Regions from separate parts of the Gallibacter sp. Marseille-QA0791 genome, predicted to be linked through region 1. Evidence: riboswitches for the same ligand, from Rfam matches in the RefSeq annotation. Region 1 holds a riboswitch; each other region holds the start of a gene.

The links. A riboswitch is a leader RNA that binds a small molecule or an ion and turns the genes downstream of it on or off. The one in region 1 is predicted to bind lysine.
Region 2: linked by a shared signal. The riboswitch ahead of ACQY69_RS10375 (Na+/H+ antiporter NhaC family protein) and the one ahead of ACQY69_RS03075 (glycyl radical protein) in region 1 are both predicted to bind lysine.
Region 3: linked by a shared signal. The riboswitch ahead of lysA (diaminopimelate decarboxylase) and the one ahead of ACQY69_RS03075 (glycyl radical protein) in region 1 are both predicted to bind lysine.

The regions. Positions count from the first base shown of each region.
Region 1 covers NZ_CBCPMH010000001.1:664,450-669,857, forward strand. The annotation lists gene ACQY69_RS03070 (glycyl-radical enzyme activating protein) at 1-630, opposite strand, end outside; gene ACQY69_RS03075 (glycyl radical protein) at 639-3,017, opposite strand; lysine riboswitch at 3,191-3,360, opposite strand; gene ACQY69_RS03080 (CaiB/BaiF CoA transferase family protein) at 3,530-4,708, opposite strand; gene ACQY69_RS03085 (sigma-54-dependent Fis family transcriptional regulator) at 4,757-5,408, opposite strand, start outside.
Region 2 covers NZ_CBCPMH010000001.1:2,238,553-2,243,960, forward strand. The annotation lists gene rpsM (30S ribosomal protein S13) at 1-176, shown strand, start outside; gene rpsK (30S ribosomal protein S11) at 192-590, shown strand; gene rpsD (30S ribosomal protein S4) at 612-1,199, shown strand; gene ACQY69_RS10365 (DNA-directed RNA polymerase subunit alpha) at 1,351-2,298, shown strand; gene rplQ (50S ribosomal protein L17) at 2,326-2,667, shown strand; lysine riboswitch at 2,690-2,865, shown strand; gene ACQY69_RS10375 (Na+/H+ antiporter NhaC family protein) at 2,996-4,618, shown strand; gene ACQY69_RS10380 (amidohydrolase) at 5,043-5,408, opposite strand, start outside.
Region 3 covers NZ_CBCPMH010000001.1:1,694,782-1,700,189, reverse strand. The annotation lists gene ACQY69_RS07885 (amidohydrolase) at 1-1,207, shown strand, start outside; gene ACQY69_RS07880 (APC family permease) at 1,316-2,959, shown strand; lysine riboswitch at 3,113-3,291, shown strand; gene lysA (diaminopimelate decarboxylase) at 3,381-4,745, shown strand; gene dapF (diaminopimelate epimerase) at 4,794-5,408, shown strand, end outside.

The DNA of each region.
Region 1 (5,408 bases):
CATCTCATTGCTGACTCCGGTATATTTTTTATGTATTTCATCATCTACAGACTTCATATCATAAAGGATATGGGCCACATTTTTCCTTACTGCCAATCCCTTCAGAGTTTCCGGCTCCCCATAGCCTGATGTATCCAGGCAGACATCTATGCCGCGGCGCCCTGCTTCGTCGATGAGCCTTCCGGCCACCTCGCCATGCATCAGCACCTCTCCTCCGCTGAGAGTCATTCCACCGCCTGTATTGTCATAAAATCCCCTGTCCTGTTCTACCACATCCATTATCTCATCCACAGTCATAGATTCCGCCACGGCTTTTAGCGCTTTCGCGTAACAGCCGTCAGCGCATTTAAGGCACACATCGCACTTTTCCCTGTCTATGACAATGCCTTTATCCGCCTCTATCCTCGCCGCCCCATGGGGGCATACGCTGACGCAGTGGCCGCAACCGATGCAATTTCCTGTGATCCTCATCAGCTGCTGCTTCGGATCTATCATCTCCGGATTGTGGCACCATCTGCATTTCAAAGGGCATCCTTTAAGGAACACCGTTGTCCTGATCCCCGGGCCATCTTCTGTTGAGAACTTCTGGATGCTGCCGACAAGGACACGCTCATCTTCCTTTGATGTCATCCGGCACCTCACTGTCGTGACAAGTGCGGCGTCCTGTAGATGATCACATCCTGGGCGCTCTTGTCCAATTCTGTGAAATAAGCCATATATCCGGCCACTCTGACCATCAGTCCTTTGTAATCCTCAGGTTTCTCCTGAGCCTTTTTCAAAGTCTCGTTATCCACCACGTTTATCTGTATATGTTGGCCGCCGTCCTGGAAATATGTCTTCACGACACCTTCTATGATATCTTTTCCAGCTTCTCCCTGGACTCCGTGAGGATCGAACCTGAGATTGTACAGCGCACCTTCATGGAAATCAGCCGGCTCCATTGATGCTACCGACTTGACTGTAGACGTCGGGCCATGGACATCTCTTCCCATCATAGGCGACGACGCGTCGCAGAAAGGCTCTCCCGCCATCCTTCCGTCAGGCAGTGCTCCCGTCACCTCTCCGTGAGGGATGTTCATGGTCTGGGAATCGATGCCGAAGGCGTAATATCCGCCTCTGGCGTCCTGCCACTGCTGCACCGTGTCAGCGATATAATGCATCATTTCCTTATATATAGCGTCTACGTGAGGCGAGTTGTTCCCGTATTTTTCCGGCTTGTTGAGGAGCATCTGTCTGATACGCTCCTGTCCCTCGAAATTCGTGTCACATGCTCTGATCAGTTCATCCATGGTCAGATCCCGATCCTCGAACACGCATTTTTCTACTGCCGCGATGGAATCCGCCAGGTTGGCTGCTCCCGTTATGTAAAGCCCGCAGGTGGAATATCTCGCCCCGCCGTGCTGGACGGACTTGCCGCTTTCTACACAACCCTTCGTCACCATGGAAGCGAAGATCACCGGATATCTGTTCATATGGATACTCTGCATCAAATTGTATCCGGTCCTTATAAGACCGTAGTGATGGATTATCTGTTTCTTGAGAGCATCCTTGAATTCTTCTATATCTTTGAAATCCCTCGGATCACCTGTCTCCAATCCCATCAGCTTCCCGGTGGCAGGATCCACGCCGTTATGAAGGACAAATTCTATCATCTTTCCCATATTGACATAGCCCGCGTCAGGCGAACCGTCCGCCTGCCCGCCTCCCGGCGCCGGCTGAGTGCATCCTACAATGGTCCAATCTCTGGCTTCTTCGATGGTGCTTCCCCGGCCCTTGCTGAGGCAGATCTCGATAGCCGCTTCATCGCTGAAAAAGCCCGGATTCGCCTGCCCTTCCTGTATCATCTTGCAGCCAAACCTTATCAGATCCTCTGGAGTCTTCTCCCACACTCTCACTGCCATCACAGGCTGCTTTACCTGCAGCTCGTCCGCTGCCTCCAGGCAGAGATACGACAGATCGTTAGTGGCATCCTTTCCGTCTCTGGTCTGACCGCCTACCACCAGGGTCTGCCACATAGGATACCCGGCGAAAGCTGTAGCGTACCAGTCGTCCCTCACCTCATAGACCTCACATGTCTTGAGATAGAGACATTCCAGCATTTCCAACGCTTCCTCCCTGGTGATATTCTTCTCGTCTATCACGTCTTTTTTATACAGCGGCCACATGTACTGGTCGAATCGTCCGAATCCACAGGCAGTGGTACATACTTCGATGTAAAAATACACATGAACGAACCATATGGCCTGGAGTGCCTGATAAAAAGTCTTCGGCGGGTTTTCCGGAACTGTACGGCAGTTTTCCGCGATAGTCAGCAGTTCCTTCTTCCTCTTTCCGTCGGAACACGAAGCAGCCTGTCTTTCCGCTTCGTCCGCCATCCTGTGGGCATAAGTTATCAACCCTTCGCTCTGGATGATACAAGCTTTCCAGAAATCCACCTTTGCCTGTTCCTCCATAGTCTGAGGGATAATGCTGTCTATGTTCCGCTGGCACTCTTCTATGTAGCCCTTCAATCCTATGGTCAGGATCTTTTCATGATCGCAGGTGGTCTCGCCCGAGACTCCGTTTTCCAAGCCGACGCAGATGATATCGTCCTTTTCCAGCTCCTTGATCTTCTTCGGCATGGCCGTCTCTGACAGATCTTCCATTGACTTGCCTTCCCAGTACCTGAGAGTCTCCAGTATAGTTTCCCTGTCCTCCGGAGAAATGTAATACGGATCCTTTTCCCTGGTCGCAAAGCTGTCTATATCGCTGACATACCAGGAACTGGACTGAAACTCAGGATGGAGATTAGCCCCTTTATAAGCGTTAGTCTCTGTCCCTACGATAAGTTCGTCATCCATTATCAGCGTCGTCATGTTTTCCATGATGTGGTTGACCACCTTGGCTCTGAAAATCGGAACGGCGTCACCGGCAAACTGTTTATATCCTTCCGTCGCCAGTACCAGCCTCTCCGCCGTGATCTGCGGTATCGTATTGAAATATTTGTCCTTGAGTCTCTTTATTCTTTCGCTTACCATATTTCCTCCCCGACGAATCCCTCGTCTCGACGTCCCGTCTTATATGGACTCTGCCAGCCGTATCTTTCCGCGGCATCAAAAAAGCTACAAAGCAACATGCTGCTCTGTAGCTGACCGTCTCGTTTCCAGTTCTGTTTTGGAGCCTTCCTTCCGGCACGTAAAATATTTATCTTTTACCAGATAGCTCTCCACTAAAAGTGACAGTATGCTACATATTCTGCAACATCCCAGCATCTGCGCCCCAGACATCTGCGCAGCGCTTCGGCGGTCTCACTTTTCTCCGGCCCTATGTCTGTAGGTTTTTCCCCGTTTACTTGTTGAAAACCGCACCTCTATCATTCAGTTATACCTTTTTATTCAGTGCCCGGCCTCAGCGGCCTGCACCGTCAATAAAGATACCACTTTAGACGGAAAATGTCAAGTTCCGTCTAAGAATGAAAGTCGGGACTCTCCGGCAAAGAATGAAAGGCAAGAACCGGACTGGCACGACATTAGTACAAACATCCTCCCGCCTATTTAAAAACGCCCTTCTTCTCAAGCTCCGAGTAATCCATCCCGAGAGACTCTATCACCTCTCTCGTGTGATACCCCGCCGGATAGCCGGCCGTCTCGTATCTGCACGGACATTCGCTGAGCTTGACAGCAGTAGCCATCTGCTTTACCTTCACACCTTCGTGGAGCGGCAGCTCCACCTCGACGACCATCTCCCTGGCCTTTATCTGCTCATCCTCCAGGAGGGCTTCCTTCAGATCCAGCACCGGCTGGACACACGCGTCATACCGGGCGAAGACCTCCTCCCATTCCGACCTGGTCTTCGTCTTGAATATGCCTCTTATCTGCGCCTTTACCTCGTGGACATTCTCCGGCCATACCGTGCCTTCGATCAGATCCTCACGTCCGATGGCCATGCAAAAGCGCTCCCAGAACTGAGGCTCCAGCGAGCCTACGCTCATGTACTGACCGTCTTTAGTCTCGTAATAATCGTATACGCAGCCGCCGTTGAGCCGCTCACCCTCCCGCTCAGGCTGCTTCCCTGAAACGAGAAAGCTGGCTCCGTCTATGCTGTTGAATGGAACGCATCCGTCCATCATGGCGACATCTATGTACTGGCCCTGACCCGTGTTTCTCCTGTGATTCACAGCCGCCAGTATGCCGATGACGGAATTCAGCGATCCCACCGCGATATCCGCGATCTGAAAGTTCATCAGCGACGGCCCTTCTTCTTTTCTCCCGGCATGGGAGATGATGCCGCTGCGGGCCATATAGTTTATGTCATGACCGGCGGCGTCCCTCAGCGGTCCGGTCTGACCATAACCCGTCAGCGAACAGTATATGACCGACGGATTGACAGCTTTAAGATCCTGATATCCTATGCCCAGCTTATCCATCACGCCCGGCCGGAACTGCTCCAGGACGATGTCGTATTCCTTCACCAGCTCCTTGACGATGGCCACACCTTCCTCGGTCTTCAGGTTCAGAAACATGCTCCTCTTGTTCCTCCCCAGCCACGCCTGACACGCCGATATATCCGTACCTTCGATAAAAGGCGGGTAATCCGTAACTATATCCGGCTTGCTGGCGGAGCTTATCTTCAAAACATCAGCCCCCATATCCGCCAGCATCAGCGACGCATATGGCCCCGGCAGCAGCGTTGAAAAATCCAGTATCTTTAAATCCTTAAGCGCACTCATCACTTCCTCCTCCTGATGAAAACCAGCCTGTCTGTTTCAGAAAAGGCCTTACTTTTCCTTCGTATCGATGTTCAACGCTTTCATCTTCCTGTACAACGTCGCTTCGCCGATACCCAGCTTTTTTGCTGCTCTTTTCTTCGCCTCGACTGAATACCCCTCCTGCTGCAGACATTGTTCAATGACATTTTTCTCAAAAGCATCCCGTTTTTCAGCCAGAGACATTCCTTTCCGACTGAATGTCTCCATTTTTTTCACCTTCTCCGGAAGAGAACTCTTTGATATTATATCTTTATCCTCCATATTGATCGCATACTCTATAGCGTTTTCCAGTTCTCTGACATTTCCCGGCCAGTTGTAGGACATGAGAGCCGACATAGCTTCATCACTGAATCCCTGGACACGCTTCCCCAACATGCTCCCGTATTTCTTCAGCGCGTTGTTCAGCAGCAGCGGCAGGTCTTCTCTCCGATCTTTCAGACTAGGCATCTTAAGGGGGATGACATTCAAGCGAAAATACAGATCCTCACGGAATTCTTTGTTTTTTATCATCTGTTCAAAGTTTTTATTCGTAGCGGCGATGACTCTGACGTCGACTGATATCTCCGAAGTCCCGCCAACTCTCGTAAAGCTTCCTGATTGAAGCACCTGAAGCAGCTTTCCCTGCAGCGACAACGGCAGATCTCCTATTTCATCCAGGAAG
Region 2 (5,408 bases), 1.6 Mb from region 1:
TGGTGGAGGGTGACCTGAGAAGAGATGTCAATATGAACATCAAGAGACTGATGGAAATCGGATGCTACAGAGGAATCAGACACAGAAGAGGTCTTCCTGTAAGAGGACAGAAGACAAAGACGAACGCCAGAACTAGAAAAGGTCCTAAGAAGACCGTAGGAAGAAAGAAGAAGTAAAGGAGGTAGAACGATATGGCTAAAGCTGTAAAGAAGGCTGTCAGAAAAAAGAGAAAAGAACGTAAGAATGTTGAAAAAGGCCAGGCTCATATCCAGGCTACCTTTAACAATACATTGGTGACCCTGACTGATATGGCGGGAAATGCTCTTTCCTGGTCCAGCGCAGGCTCACTTGGTTTTAAGGGTTCGAGGAAGTCGACTCCATTCGCGGCGCAGTCGGCTGCCGAAGAAGCTGCTAAGGCGGCTATGGAACACGGTTTGAAAACAGTAGAGGTTTACGTGAAAGGTCCTGGATCCGGCAGAGAAGCTGCCATAAGAGCTCTTCAGACGGCAGGTCTTGAGATCACGATGATAAAGGATATTACACCTATACCGCACAACGGATGCAGACCGCCTAAGCGCAGAAGAGTCTGATAGGAAGGGAGGAAACGAATTATGGCAGTAAACAGAGACCCGATTTTAAAGAGATGCAGATCTCTTCAGATAGATCCCAGCCACCTGGGTATTTTCAAGGAGTCGAAGAGAACTTCTCAGAGAAATACGAGAAAAATGAGCGATTACGGCTTGCAGCTCCGTGAGAAGCAGAGAGCTAAGTTCGTATACGGCGTTCAGGAAAAGCAGTTCAGGAACACGTTCGAAAAGGCCGCTAAGAAGAAGGGTATCACAGGTGAAAACCTTCTCATCATGCTGGAAAAGAGGCTGGACAATGTGGTTTACAGGATGGGGCTTTCGACTACGAGAAGAGAAGCCAGACAGCTGGTTACTCACAGCCACTTCCTGGTAAATGGAAAGAAGGTCAATATCCCTTCTTATCAGGTAAAGCCGGGGGATGTGATAAAGGTCAGAGAAAAGAGCTTAAGCTCTCCTAAGTTCCAGGAGATCAAGGACATGACAGTAGGCATCCCGGCATGGCTCTCCGTAGACAGAGATAAGCTGGAAGGAAAAGTACTGGCTGACCCGACCAGAGATCAGATAGACACGCCAATAGAAGAACACTTGATCGTCGAATTGTACTCCAAGTAGTCTCTTTGCCAGGAGACGGAAGGCAGTTATCGCGCGGATTTCTGCTCTTCTGATCCTGACAGAAGGCTGACGCGGGTTTCGGTCCGGACCGGATCTGCGATAGTTCAGGTAGCGATAAGTTATCGTTTTGAATGAAAAAGGAGGGTTTTGAGTGATAGAAATCGAAAAACCGACAATCGAATGCATATTTTCAGACGAAGATCCCAATTACGGAAAGTTTGTGGTAGAGCCTCTTGAAAGAGGATATGGTACTACTTTAGGGAACAGCCTGAGAAGAATTCTTCTGAGCTCATTGCCAGGTGTTGCCGTTACTTCCGTTAAGATCGACGGTATCCTTCACGAGTTTTCGACCATTCCGGGCGTCAAAGAGGACGTTACCGAGATCATATTGAATCTCAAAAAATTGGCGATAAAGCTCAACGGAGAAAATACCAAGAGAGTGCTGATAAATGCTATAGGGCCTAAGGAGGTCACTGCGGCTGACATCCTGGGAGACGCGGATGTGGAGATATTCAACCAGGATCTTCATATAGCGACTCTCGAGGAAAATGCTACACTCATAATGGAGATCAATCTGGCCAGGGGAAGAGGATATGTTCCTGCGGAGATGAACAAAGACGAGAACACACCGATTTCGGTCATCCCTACTGATTCCATCTATACGCCTGTAAGAAAGGTGAATTTCACGGTGGAGAACACTAGAGTAGGTCAGGTGACGGATTACGACAAGCTTATACTGGAAATATGGACCGATGGCTCCATCACCCCTAGTGAAGGCGTGTCCATAGGTGCCAAGATAATGCAGGAGCATCTGAACCTGTTTGTTGAGCTTACCGATTCCACTGAGAGCATGGAGATCATGGTGGAAAAAGAAGAAAACCAGAAGGAAAAGGCTCTCGAAATGACCATCGAAGAGCTGGAACTTTCGGTAAGATCCTTCAACTGCCTCAAGAGAGCTGCTATCAATACGGTAGAAGAGCTTACTCAGAGGAGTGAGGAGGACATGATGAAGGTAAGGAACCTCGGAAAGAAATCTCTCGACGAGGTAAAACATAAACTCGAGGAGCTGGGGCTGAGTCTCAGACAGAGTGACGAATAAGAATAAATAATACAGGAGGAAACAGCGATGCCAGGATATAGAAAATTAGGCAGATCTTCAGCTCACAGAAAAGCTATGCTGAGAAATCTTGTTACCGACCTTTTCAGGGAGGGCAGGATCATGACGACTGATACGAGAGCTAAAGAAGCCAGAAGACAGGCAGAAAAGATGATAACACTTGCGAAGCGCGGCGATCTTCACGCCAGGAGACAGGTGTTGGCATATGTATACGATGAAGCCGTTGTAGCCAAGTTGTTCGATGAGATCGCACCGAAATACGAGGACAGACAGGGCGGCTACACGAGGATCCTTAAACTCGGACCTAGGCAGGGAGATAACGCCGAGATGGCGTTCCTGGAACTGGTTTAGGACAGACGCATAAAAAATAATACTATCGGATAGAGGCGCGGGATTTATCAGTAGCCTTCACGGTCCGGCAGAGGGAAGCCGGGATACCGTGGAGGTGAAAGGAAATTTCGCCGAAGGAGTTTACGCGCCCCGCGCAGCTCCTGGGACGCCGTAAAATATGCGGCGTACTGTCACATTAAGTGGAGCACTATCGATATAGCGGAAACGCGGAGCAAACCGCGGAGCAAACGCCATGGATGCTGTTTCGATAGTGTCCATGGCGTTTTTTCATATTTTGAAGGAAGAGACGTTATCACACTAATATATGAAGTAAAATCGGAGGGATAAAATGGAGAAGGTTAAAAGCAGAGCTTTCAGAATTATCATGATAGCAGCTCTGCTGGTAATGGCCTTTCCTCTGCTGGCTTTTGCAGAGGATGGAGCCGGGGAACCGGCGCTGTACGCTACGGCATGGGCGGCATTGCCACCTATAGCGGCTATATTGCTGGCTATAATCACTAAGGAGGTATACAGCTCGCTTTTCATCGGCGTGGTGATCGGTGGAGTCATTTATGCCGGAAACTTTGAAGGGACTATGACCCATGTCATAAGCGACGGGATAATCGCGTCGCTGTCGGATTCCTATAACGTAGGTATACTGGTATTCCTGGTGATACTGGGCGTCATCGTAGCGTTGCTGAACAAATCAGGCGGATCGAAGGCTTTCGGCGCCTGGGCCAGTCACAGGATAAAGACGAAGATGGGCGCGCAGTTCGCTACCATAGTTCTGGGGATACTGATTTTCGTAGACGATTATTTCAATTGTCTCACCGTAGGGAGCGTTATGTCGCCGCTGGCGGAAGCTAACGGCGTACCCAGGACGAAGCTGGCTTATCTGATAGATTCGACGGCAGCTCCCGTCTGCATCATCGCGCCTATATCTTCCTGGGCGGCAGCCGTAACCGGGTTTGTGGAAGGCGAGAACGGGTTCACTCTGTTCATCCAGGCCATTCCATTCAATTTTTACGCGCTCCTCACTATCGCTATGATGTTCCTCATCGTGGGGATGAAATTCGATTATGGCAAGATGAGGGAGTATGCCAATAAGATACAGGAGTCCAAGGGAGACCAGGCCGCGGACTTTTCTGCGGAAGAGAAGAAAGGAAAGCGCGAGGGTAAGGTCATAGATCTGGTGTTCCCTATCATAATACTGATCATCGCATGCATAGTAGGAATGATATATACAGGGGGATTTTTCAGCGGCACCAGCTTTGTCCAGTCCTTCTCCCAGTGTGACGCTTCTGTGGGGCTGTCTCTGGGCAGTGTGTTCGCGCTCATCGTGATAGTTATCATATATGTGGCAAGAGGTGTGCTGACCTTCAAGGAAAGCATGGACTGCGTGCCGGAGGGCTTCAAGGCCATGGTAGCGCCTATCCTCATTCTTACGCTGGCCTGGACTCTTAAAGCTATGACCGACAGCCTCGGGCTGGCTGTGTTTGTATCGACAGCTACCGAATCTGTGGCCGGATCCTTCATGAGCCTGCTCCCGGCTATCATATTCGCCATCGGATGCGGCCTGTCATTCGCGTCAGGCACATCCTGGGGAACCTTCGGGATACTGATACCTATCGTCGTGGAAGTGTTCCAGGGAAGCGATCCGCAGCTGATGATAATATCCATATCGGCCTGCATGGCGGGAGCCGTGTGCGGAGATCACTGTTCGCCGATCTCGGATACCACTATCATGTCCAGCGCCGGTTCCAGATGTAATCATATGGCTCACGTAGTGACTCAGCTGCCGTACGCCCTGACAGTAGCATCGATATCCTTTGTTACATATATCGTAGCCGGATTCACAAGAAGCGCGTGGATATCCTTGCCGGTGGGACTCATCATCCTTATCGCCGTATTGGTAGTGATAAAGAAGGTGCAGAAACCATTGGAAGATGATAACGCTGCGGCTGAAGCGTGATCTACAGGAACGTTAAAGCCATGCAGAAAAAGAAGCCGTCACGACGGGAATGCTAAAATGGATCTGTTATCGATGCGCAATAGGCATAAATTACGGTCGAGTGATGTTCACAGATGGTGCAAAATGCCTAAAATCCATAAAATACTCGACATTTTGGCATAAAATCAACGGGGACCTATCCGAAATATGCCTAAAACAGCATCTGAAACTGATTTTTTATTATTTCGTCATCAGAAGGCTTTGAAATACAATGGGCATTATGCCTATTGGGAAGCAAAATCCTCTGTTATAGGCATTTCTTGATGAAGCGATAACAGGATCTTGCAGCCGACAATCCGTATCGAAACGGGGCCGCCGCATTAACAGTTACTTTCCGTTAATGCGACAGCCCCGTTTTCAGTTGTATGATATCATTTGTATTGCATCATCGTTCATAGACGATCTGACCGTCGATCACCGTCATATCAGCCTTTAATGATTTCAGCTCTTCTACAGGAGTATCCAGGATATTCCCTGAGAGGATCACAAGATCCGCCAGCTTGCCCGGTTCGATGCTTCCCTTGATCTTTTCCTCCAAAGAGGCGTAAGCACCATTGTAGGTATACATCCTGATGGCATTCATGATACCGATCCTCTGATCTTTTCCGGCAACGATACCGCTGCATTTATCGGCCCGTGTCAGAGCTCCGTATAAGCCTATCATCGGATCTGCTTCTATGACCGGAGAATCAGATCCCAGAGCAGCTGTGATACCATTGTCCAGATATGATCTCAGAGGGAACATCCAGTT
Region 3 (5,408 bases), 1.0 Mb from region 1:
TGGAAGCGGAGCTCACGAGGCATGGGGCAACAGCAAGTGCTTCGAAATGGCAGGCATAACCAAGGATACTCCGGATCCTTTGCCGGGGCTCCATTACTTTTCGAGAAACGAAAAGGGCGAGCCTGCCGGACACATCGTCGAGGGACGCGCCCAGGCCATGATAATGAGCAAGATAAACTTCTTCGACAGCGACAGCGTCATCAATATAATGGCGGAAAATTCCGCGGACTATGCAGCCATGGGAGTGACGGGCACGGTAGACGTGGGGATGTATTCATATCTGGAAAAGCAGTATTACGAAGCGCTGGATGCGATACGTGACAGCGGTAAATATTTACAGAGGTTCGTTGGTTGTACATGTCATCTGGACGATGTGGATCTGGTGGACTCCAGGATCGAAGCCATCGTTAAAGCGAGGGAAAAGTACAACGATGATAAATTCAGGATAAATCTGTTCAAGATAATCAACGATGGTACGATGGAAAGCCGTTCGGCGGCTCTCAGTGAGCCGTATCCTGAAGACGGCTCGGTAGTCAAACCGCTTATGGATGAAAAGACCGCCGCCGAGGCAGGGCTCAAAGCCGCGAAGGAAGGACTCGACGTGAATATGCACGCTATCGGAGATGTGGCGGCCAGATCGGTCGTAGCCATGGCGAAGGCTATCCGTGAGGCGGGCTATGACGACTGCAGGGTGACTTGCTCTCATTCCCAGTACGTGGCTCCTGACGATATCCCACTTTTCGGAAAGTACGATATCATCGCCAACAGCACAGGAGTATGGATGTATGGCAATCCGCTGATGGATAAGGTGCTGGGGCATATAAACAACGAGACTTTCAGGATGAGAAGCCTGATAGACGGAGGAGCCAGGATGGCACTGGGAAGCGATTTCCCTGTAGACGAATACGGCAGGGAGCCTCTCAAGAGCATAGAAATGTGTGCTACCAGGAAGATGTACGGGCAGCCTGACGCGCCTGTGCTGGAGCCTGCGGATGAGAAGACGACAGTGCAGGAGGCCATAGAAGGGTTCACCATCAACAATGCGTATCAGATGCACATGGACGACGTCATCGGGTCGATAGAAGTCGGAAAATACGCAGATTTCGTAATATTAGAAGAAAACATCCTTGACATTCCTCTCGAGGATATCCATAATGTAAAAGTCATAGAGACTGTGATGGATGGTGTGACGACTTACAAGGCGTAAGGTGTGGCAGCTCTTTACGGACAATACTGGCCGGAAGGCTTGTATATACGCCGCATCAATATTTGCGGCGGGAACTTATTATCATTATTATCATGAAAGGAGAGAATTATGTCAAAAGTCAATTACACGGGCGGACAGATATTGACTGATGCTACTCCCGGTATGAAGAAGAAGCATTTCGCGCTTCCGACGATGGTCTTCTTCATTTACTGCGCATGCGCAGGCGGGGCTTTCGGTATCGAGTCAATGATCTCGTCATCAGGTCCGGGACTTACTCTGCTGTTACTCGTACTCATTCCTATTTTATGGGCCATGCCGATAGGACTGTACTGCTCGGAGCTTTCCAACCTTGTTCCGGTAGACGCAGGTCCTTATGTATGGTCGAAGATGGCCTTCGGTGAATTCTGGGGCTTTTCCATGGGCTTCTGGATGGCGCTGGCCAATTACCTGACCGGACCGGCATATGTAGTTCTGGCCGTGGATTACATAGGCATGTATGTGCCTCTTACCCCGGTAACAGCCTTCCTCTGCAAGGCGGTGTTCATATTGATATTCATGATCATCAACCTGAGAGGGCTCGAAGAGGTAAGTATCGCAAGTACCATATTCTGTATCATCATACTGCTGGCGTTTACCGCGGTAACAGTAGTAGGTCTTGCCAACTGGACCAACGATCCGTTTGAGCCGTTCATGGTAGAGGGGGACAACGCCTTCTCCAGCTGGGGTACCGGACTTGCCATAGGAGTATGGATGTACTGCGGCTACGTGGCCATCTCATTCCTGGGCGGAGAAGTTGAGAATCCTCAGATCATCCCTAAGGGAATGAAGATAGCTATCGTCATCATCACGCTGAGCTATCTGCTCCCTACATTGGCTGGTATCGTATCCACTGGTCCGTGGAGCGAGTGGGGGATCAGCCTCGACTATTCGTCAGTGCTTTCTGAGCATGTGGGGACATGGGCAGGCGCCGCCTTCATGATCGCGGCAGTAATAGCGCAGTGCTCCATATTCAACGCACTGATCACATCATCGTCCAGATCCTTCATACCGATGGGTCAGGACAACTTCTGCCCGAAGTTCCTCTCGAAGCTGTCGCCGAACAGAAAGGTGCCAGTAATACCTATCGTGCTGGCGGCTGTGGTAAACCTCATCCTGGTAAACCTCAACTTCGAGATACTGGTAACGATACTTTCGCCGGTACTGTTCGTCCTTTATGTAGGCCTGTCGTTTGCTTATGTAAAGATCAGAAAAGAGTATCCTGTTGAGAAGAGAGGAGATCTCTACTATGTAAAGAGCAAGCTGGCGCCGATATATATCTGCGGCGGCCCTCTCATCATAGGCGTTATCAGCTTCTATGTAAACGGAACGGAGTATTTCCTGCTGGGATTCATCGCCATCATTGCGGCTGTGATATTCTATCCTATCTGCAAGTGGATATATGGCGGACTTTACAAGAAAGATCCTGAGAACAATCCTATCAACCCTAAGACCAAGCTGGCTCTGGGCGACATAGAGAGATTCGGATTCTTCTTCCTGCTGTTCGGATTTGTCTGCACTGTAGGATCCTTCTTCCTTGTATGGTATGAAGGCTCGTGGGGTCCTGCTTATTATCTTGAAACATATGGCTCCGGTATCATGAGCAATTTCTGGCTGATGATAGAGATAGCAAGATGGGCAGGCATAATCATGCTGGCTCTGGGAGTTATCTTCCTTATCATAGGAAAGAAATTCGACCCGATACCTAAAGACTGAAAATCGATATAGAGATTTCTGAACAGAGGCTTCTGAGCCTTTTCGTTGAACTGAAGCTGCCGTATCGGGGCATCCCGATGCGGCAGCTTTTTTAAAGGTATTTCCGACCCAAATCGACCCTTGCATAATCATTGGATATCTAGTATACTGACAACAGCTGATAGAGGCGCGGAGGCGATGAAGAGCTGGGGAGCCGGCGGGCAGAGAACCACTCGGAGGCAAGTCCGCCGAACCGAGGTTTCAGGCATGAAGTCCCGGTGGGCATGTGGTCAACAGCCATATGACTGTCTGCCTGAAAGCGTCAGGCTTTTGGCAGGTGTGCTATCCTTATGTGACGATATTTTGATTTTTCAGGTCAGTAAGGTATAGCCTTGCTGACCTTTTTGATACGGAAGGATCTTTTTATAGCGAGGCGGGCTGGATGGCAGCCGGAATGACGGGCCTGGGAAAGCGAGATAAAGGGAAAAGCGCAGTAAGAACATGCAGTGGATCAAAAAAAGACGAAGAAGAGAAAGGCGAAGAGATGGGTGTTTTGAAAATAGGAGGGGTGGACTGCAGATCGCTGGCTGAGCAGTTCGGGACACCTCTTTACGTTTATGATGAGGGAAGAATAGCAGAGCAGGCCAGAGCCGCGGTTGAAAATTTCAGATCAGAAAAATTCGAGACAGAGGTGGCATACGCGTCAAAGGCGTTTTCATCGAAGGCGTTGTTCAGGCTCCTTTCCGGGGAGGGCCTGGGACTGGATGTGGTAAGCGGAGGAGAGTTATACGGCGCCATGGAAGCTGGTGTCGACATGAAGCGCGTATATTTCCACGGCAACAACAAGAGCAACGAGGAGATAGAGATGGGGCTCGAAGCCGGCGTAGGCTATTTCGTCGTAGATAACGTGATGGAAGTGGACAGGCTGGTATCGGCTGCTGGCGGGGCAGGCAAAAAGGCAAAAGCGCTTTTGAGGATAAACCCGGGGATCTCAGCGCATACCCACGAATACATCATGACATCCAAGCCGGATTCCAAATTCGGTATATATATAGAGAACAGAGCACAGATAGAGCAGGTCATGGATATTTTGGATGCTGATGAAAATATAGAGCTGGCCGGGTTCCACAGTCATATAGGTTCACAGATAGTGGAAGCGGAGTCCTTCGAAAAGGCTCTGGGGACGATGATAGGATTCCTGGCCGACATAAAAGCTTCGCGGGGAGTTGACGGCTTCGAACTGAGCATAGGCGGAGGGTTCGGGATCAAATATGTAGAAGAGGATAGGCCGGTGCCGCTGGGACAGATGTGCGCCAGTTTGGTGAGATACGCGGAGGAAGCGCTGGAAAAAAGTGATGTGACTATTTCCAAGCTGATAACGGAACCGGGCAGAGCAGTGGTCGGCGAAGCCGGATATACGTTATATACGATAGGCGATATGAAGAAGAGCGGCGATAAGAATTATATATTCGTGGATGGGGGAATGAGCGACAACATAAGGCCGGCGCTTTACAGTGCCGAGTACACATGCGCTCTTGCGGAAAAGCTCACGGAAAAGCCGGCGGCCTCATATTGTATAGCGGGAAAGAATTGTGAATCAGGGGATGTCCTGATAGCTGACGCGAAGCTGCCGGAGGCGAAGACCGGGGATCTGCTGGTCGTTTATTCCACAGGAGCCTATGGTTATTCGATGGCCAGCAATTACAACAGACTGGGAAGGCCGGCAGTGGTGTTTGTCCGCGACGGGAAAGCCAGACTGGTCATAAGGCGGGAAACATATGCGGATCAGTACAGTCTGGAAGTGTGAGATCCTCGGCGCGTCGGGACAGTACGATGAAAGAAGGCAGGTGATGGCATGGTGTTGTTTTCGAAATATCATGGATGCGGAAACAGCTTTGTGATAATTAGGGAAGATGAGCTCTCGAAGGAGATCGACGAGGCCGGATATCCCGGTTTTGCACGTATGGTCTGTGATGTCAATACGGGAGTCGGCGCTGACGGGATGATAGTGGTGAGACGTGAACCGGCGTTGGAAATGGTGTTCTTTAACCGTGACGGCAGCAGGGCTCCTATGTGCGGCAACGGTATAAGGTGCTTTGCTAATTTTTGTCGTGATGAAAGGATAGAGTCCAGCCGTAAGTATCCGGTGAGAACGCTGGCCGGCGATATGACAGTCGAGATCTCCAGCGACGACCCGTTCAGGGCAAAGATAAATATGGGGAAACCGATTTTCGGGCCGCAGGCGGTAAAGATGGATACGAATGATATGGGGAATACGGAGGCAAAAGATTTGCTGGGCTTGCGTCTTCCGCTGAAAAACGGGACTGATGTGGAGATAAACAGTCTCTTTATGGGAACCATCCATACAGTGATCTTCGTAGATGATTTTGATGACATAGATGTGCCCGGGGTAGGCGAGGAGATCTGCAACCACTCTGTTTTCAGGGAAAAGACCAACGTGAATTTTGTA